2 regions of the Paenisporosarcina sp. P5_A11 genome follow, and region 1 is predicted to be linked to the other one. Evidence: a T-box and tRNA genes for the amino acid it is inferred to sense, from the RefSeq annotation. Region 1 holds a T-box; the other holds one or more tRNA genes.
The links. The T-box of region 1 lies ahead of alaS (alanine--tRNA ligase). A T-box ahead of a tRNA ligase gene usually reads a tRNA of that ligase, here a tRNA-Ala.

Region 1 (3,184 bases):
AACCAATTGTTGAGGATGAAAAAGCGAATGAAGATGAAGGGCCAGTGTCGTTGACTGCTAGCAATCATTTGAACATTCACCCGTTGGTAGGCATGAATGGAACAACACCTTATGATTTTTTAGAAGAAATCGCTAAATGAATAGATTGGACAAAAACACACGTTTATTTACATGTCATGTATTCAAACGTGTGTTTTTATTTTAGAGATTTTGGTCGATAAAGGAAATGAAAGGGGTCTACTATGATAAAAGCAGTTATTTTCGATTTTGATGGACTAATTATTGATACAGAGACTGTGTGGTACGAAGCGTTTAGGGAAGCCTTGTACCAATTTGAAGTGGACTTGACCATTGAACAATTTGCGTTAGTTATTGGCACAGATGATGCGGTATTGGATAAATATATTTTGGACAATATAAAAGAGTCTTCAACAATTTCTGAGATTAAAGAATTGGCATCGAAACTATTTCACGAAAAGATTGGTCAGCCTATTTTAAGAGAAGGTKTGTTAGATTATTTAATCACAGCCAAAGAAGCGGGTATTAAAATAGGTTTGGCTTCTAGTTCAAAAAGGAATTGGGTAGAAAAATTCTTGATGCAACTTCACATCCTTCCTTATTTTGAGGTTATCAAAACAAGGGACGATGTAACGACTGTTAAGCCAGATCCAGAACTATACCTGCAAGCCATTAAAGCGTTAGGTATGCAACCGGAAGAGGCAGTTGCTTTTGAAGACTCATTGAACGGGTTAAAGGCAGCTCGTGCGGCAGGTTTGAAATGTGTTATTTTCCCTAACCCGGTAACAACCAACTTAGCATTCGAAGATTTCAGTTTGAGGTTGTTTTCTATGGCAGAAAAACCTTTGGAGTTTATCCTTAAAGRGTTAAATAAATAGTTTTGTTGGAATAACGAAAGAAAACCGAGTAATTTCATATTCTTAACAAAAGAGAATTGACACACAGGCAATTATTTTTTATACTTCTAAACAAATGAATGAAAACGTTGATAGAGAAAGTACATCTTTGAAGCTTGTACAAGAAAAAGGTTCCTTGGCTGAAAGAACCTTCAAGTTTATGGATGGAAAGCTACTCTTGAGTGCAACTAATCACTGCCGTAAGCCGCGTTAAGGCATAATCGAGAGACAGCAGAGAACTTCTGCTGTAACTAGGGTGGTACCGCGAATTGAAGCCTTCGTCCCTTTTTTAGGGATGAGGGCTTTTTCTGTAAAAAATTATCTTTCTTTAAAGATAATTTATGTTTAGTTTCAAGCGATGGTGTCGAACTAAACGAACGCTTTACGCTTTTCTAACTTAAGGAGGAATTATTTATGAAAACAGCAGCACAAATTCGACGAATGTATTTAGACTTCTTTATTGAAAAAGGACATGCACTTGAACCAAGTGCGCCGCTTGTACCGATTAACGATAATTCTTTGCTTTGGATCAATAGTGGAGTCGCAACATTAAAAAAATATTTCGATGGGCGCGTGATTCCTGAAAATCCACGGATCACGAATGCTCAAAAATCTATTCGTACAAATGACATTGAAAATGTAGGGAAAACTGCTCGTCATCATACGTTTTTTGAGATGTTAGGAAACTTTTCGATTGGCGAATACTTCAAAAAAGAAGCAATTCATTGGGCGTGGGAATTTTTAACTGACAAAAAATGGATGGCTTTTGATCCAGAACTATTATCTATAACAGTCCATCCTGAAGACGAAGAAGCGTATGCAATTTGGCGAGATGAAATAGGGATTCCTGAAGAACGTATTATTCGTTTGGAAGGGAACTTCTGGGACATTGGCGAAGGTCCAAGTGGTCCAAACTCGGAAATTTTCTATGATCGAGGCGAGAGTTATGGCAATGACATAACGGATCCTGAAATGTATGCAGGTGGAGAAAATGACCGCTATTTAGAAATTTGGAACTTAGTGTTCTCTGAATTCAACCACAATCCGGATCACACATATACGCCACTTCCTAAGCAAAATATTGATACGGGAATGGGTCTTGAACGTATGACATGCGTCGTACAAAACGTACCTACGAACTTTGATACAGATTTATTTATGCCAATTATCAACCAAACACAAGAAGTCTCTGGTAAAGAATATGGTAACGGTAGTGAGGATGACCTTGCGTTTAAAATCATCGCAGATCATACACGCACTGTTGCTTTTGCTATAGGAGACGGAGCGCTTCCTTCCAATGAAGGTCGAGGATACGTGTTGCGTCGTTTATTACGTCGTGCTGTTCGTTTCGGTAAAAATTTAGGGATTGATCGTCCATTTATGTACACTTTAGTGCCGATTATTGGGGAAATAATGAAAGACTTTTACCCAGAAGTTAGTGCGAAACAAGCCTTTATTATGCGTGTTATTAAAAATGAAGAAGAGCGTTTCCATGAAACTTTACAAGATGGTCTTGGGATATTATCAAATGTCATTTCAACACAACAAGATGCAGGCTTAACTGTAATTCCAGGAAGCGACGCATTCCGTTTATACGATACGTATGGTTTCCCGGTAGAGTTAACTGAAGAATATGCAGAAGAAGCAGGAATGACAGTTGATCATGAAGGTTTTAAGAATTCGCTTGAAGCACAACGAACTCGTGCTAGATCTGCACGTAAAGATGTAGACTCTATGCAAGTACAGTCTGAAGTGCTAGGTAATATTAAAGAAACAAGTACTTTTATCGGCTACGACACAATCGTAAGTACTGCTAAAGTTTTAGTCATCGTAAAAGACGGAGAGCTTGTGGAACAAGCACAAGAAGGCGATGAAGTTAAAGTTATCCTAGATCAAACACCTTTCTATGCTGAGAGTGGTGGTCAAATTGCTGATCACGGTTGCATTGAAAACGACTTATTCAAAGCATTTGTCAAAGATGTTCAAAAAGCTCCGAATGGCCAAAATCTTCATACGATTATTATTGAGTCTGGAGAAATGACCGCTGGTGCAGAAGTAACGGCAAATGTGGATCAAATATTACGTAAATCAACAGTGAAAAATCATACTGCTACACATTTATTGCATCAAGCATTAAAAGACGTGTTAGGAACTCATGTAAATCAAGCTGGTTCGTATGTCGGTCCAGACCGTTTGCGATTTGACTTCTCACATTTTGGTCAAGTGACTAAAGAAGAACTTATGACAATCGAAAAACAAGTAAATGAGAA
Region 2 (3,184 bases), on a different contig from region 1:
AATCTAAAATTTCCGTTTTTTGATTCTCTGTAACTGAAACTTTGAATTTGACAATCAATTGTCTAACTTCAAATTCCTTAGATTCATCAAAACGTGAGTCCGTGTTAAATTTTGAAATCTCAGGTGTTACCTTTATTTCTTCTGCTTCAGAAAGCGAAGCGGGCAGCAAAAAACAAAGTAAAGTCATTAATAAAAACCCGATTTTTTTCATAGTACTTAATCCTCCTACAACATTCTATTACTAGTAAATATATCATAGTTTAACGACACGTAAATGGAACAGCTAGGAAATATTTACAAGTGTATATTTTATTATAAGTTACGCTTGATTATGTATTTATTAATGAAAAATTAATGAAACTAAACTTGTTCTATTTATAGAATTAGTACATACGTAAGCCATGTTTTCAACGTGATTGAGTTATCATTGATCACTAACTGAAAAAATCCTTATTTCCCTTCGAGTAGGGAAATAAGGATTTTTATTTTAAAGCGATAAGAAGTAGGGTGTCATTGCTTGGTTACCATTTTGCGTTATGATCTTCTATACTCCCTAGTAATTGAGTTATAGCAAGACGTGAGCCATCTTGTAAATAAACCACACCGTTATAATAACCAACCATTTGATACACATTAGACTTAACGAGGCGAGCGTTTAGTTTTGATTCGCGTTTGAAAAACGGAGTAAATGTTAGATTCACATCTTGAGAAAACTTTGATTTAATATGCCACGGTTTCATGAAGTCTGTTTCATCATGGGTGAAAATAACATCTTCTGAGATTTTCGACATTTTCCCATTAACAAAAACAGCATTTTCGGTCATTCCTGTACCATCTGTCCATTTCCCGCCGAAGTTAAGAGCTATACGCTTATGTCCTACACGTTGGGAAGCCATCGCCCAGTGCCAAGAAGCGGTTCTTGGCCAAACACCACGACCGTAATCAAGTATCGCGTAGCTTTCTTCTGGATTAAATAAATAGCGTTTGTCTCCAATTTTTACAAATCCTCGTGTCGGCAGTGTGTGATGTTTTGCTGTATGTTGAAATAATTGACGATTCCAAGGAATCACCACATTCAGCGAATCGTCGCCTTCAGGATGTTCTATGTGCAAATCAGCATGAAGCAAATCGCCATCAAAATTTGAAATCGTTACGGCCATATGAGTTTCATTTTGCATATGTAAAAGTTGAACACTCATCTCATTATTTGAAAACTTCACGGTTTCTAAAACTTGATTGGGCATATGCACTCGTTGTCCAAGTGGAATAGTGACTGTCTTTTCAAAAAAGCGCTGAGTTTCATAATCTAAGAAATAGACACAGCAAATGGTCGCATAATCTATATGGCGTATGGTGGCTGAGAACAAAATGTCTTCACCGTAAACACACCAATAATTCCATTTTTTCTTACGCATGAAATGACCAGATAAATTACTATCAATTAACGGTTTTCGTGAAAAACCGATGGCAGCAGGATTTAAATTTCCTTTTGAATCACATAAAGATATTGGTGCTAGGATCTCACGTTCTGCGTGTTGTTGTACTTTTTGCATCTCGCCACCCTCTCGCCTATTGAATCATCACTTAATATTGCTATATAATACTTATTGTACCAAAGATATTCATGAAGGGGTATTAGCTGGAAAAGAATCAAGCATACAGTGTGAAGGTTTTCTGTGTAACCAGATATACTCCATCAAATAATACGGGGCCGTAGTTTAACGGGAGAATGACACAATGGCATTGTGTAGGCGGCAGTTCGATTCTGCTCGGCTCCATACCTTGAATCAATCAAATTTTATGTTATATAAAAATCGAATTTGAGTGAAGCATAACTAGCATTTTCACTATTTCTGGATTACAGAATAGGGAAGTGCTATTTTTTTATTGAATTCGTATATCACAAACGTTTGACCTTGTTTAATATAAAGGTTACTTCTCTAAAAAACGAAGCTTTTTAATTGAAAAATGAATTTTTATTCATTAAATCTCGGATTTGCCTACCATTTAATCCTAAAAGACGAACATTAACTAGTTAATTAGAACTTAATATTCACCTTTTTGTTGAATGTCTTTTATAAGTTTGTTATATTATCAACATAATAATTTTAATATTATTCTCGTATATGCTCGGTAATATGGTCTGAGCGTTTCTACCTAGTTCCCAATGAAAGAACTGGACTACGAGTTAAAGTATTCGGTCGTTTGGCTTTTTTGCCACTACCATTTTATGATTTAGCATTAGCTTATTTTTGCTTCATTATTTTTACTTTAACTTTCGTAGGTCTAGAAGGTAGAAATCATTCTATTTTCTAGACTTTTTGCTATGGAAAAAATCTTCAAACACCAAGGAGGAAAACGGAAAGGAAAGTGACCATAGTCTTTCTCAAATATATTTCACCAGTTTTAATAATAGTTTGAAACTATCATCATCACATTGTTTTAAAGATAAAGAATGGTTCGGCCGGAGAGAATATTAGGACTAAGGAGAGATTTTTAATGAAAAACAATATCTTAAAAAAATACGCTTTATTAGGAATTATTGCTTTACTGTTAGTATCGGTATTAGCAGGTTGTAATTCAACTTCGAAAAATGAAACTGTTAAAGAAAATGATCAAAGACCAATTATGATTCAAGGTCCAATGCCAATAGAGGCGGAAAAATTTGCACAAAAGCTAGAAAATGTTAAAGAAGAAAAATCAGGGGATTTTGTATTTTACATAGGAACTTTAGATGATTACCCCGTAATCGTTGCAAAAACAGGTAAAGGAATGGAAAATACAGCAGCAGCTACAGCAGTGGCGATTGAAAAATATAACCCTGTAGCAATAATCAATCAAGGAACATCAGGTGGACATGATCCGAATTTAAACGTATTTGATATTGTTTTAGGAAAAAGAACGACAAACCTGGGTGCTTTAAAAACAGGTGATAAGGGAGAAAACGAAGGAATTGATCCAACTACATGGAAACCTATGGATTTGATGGCTTCTGAAGGAAGTGCAGGAGAAGATCCTGATGCTGAAAAAGCTCGTTTCTACGAGGGTGATAAGGAGTTACTCACAGCTGCTAATGCAGTTAAAGACAAATACTCTAAGGGGAAAGTTGTCGAGGGTACTATAGGTTCTGCAGACGTTTGGAATAATGAAGTTGATAGAATTAAATGGTTCCATACTAAGTTTG

Region 2: it has a tRNA-Ala gene. The T-box ahead of alaS (alanine--tRNA ligase) is inferred to sense a tRNA for this amino acid. The anticodon was not compared.

The regions. Positions count from the first base shown of each region.
Region 1 is NZ_JBFUKT010000165.1:3,938-7,121, forward strand. Features, by position in the region: gene recD2 (SF1B family DNA helicase RecD2) at 1-140, shown strand, start outside; gene AC1DOS_RS16315 (HAD family hydrolase) at 243-896, shown strand; T-box leader at 995-1,203, shown strand; partial or broken gene alaS (alanine--tRNA ligase) at 1,329-3,184, shown strand, end outside.
Region 2 is NZ_JBFUKT010000053.1:11,558-14,741, reverse strand. Features, by position in the region: gene AC1DOS_RS09805 (S8 family serine peptidase) at 1-211, opposite strand, end outside; gene AC1DOS_RS09800 (DUF2804 domain-containing protein) at 522-1,553, opposite strand; tRNA gene AC1DOS_RS09795 (tRNA-Ala) at 1,708-1,778, shown strand; purine riboswitch at 2,101-2,204, shown strand; gene AC1DOS_RS09790 (5'-methylthioadenosine/S-adenosylhomocysteine nucleosidase) at 2,500-3,184, shown strand, end outside.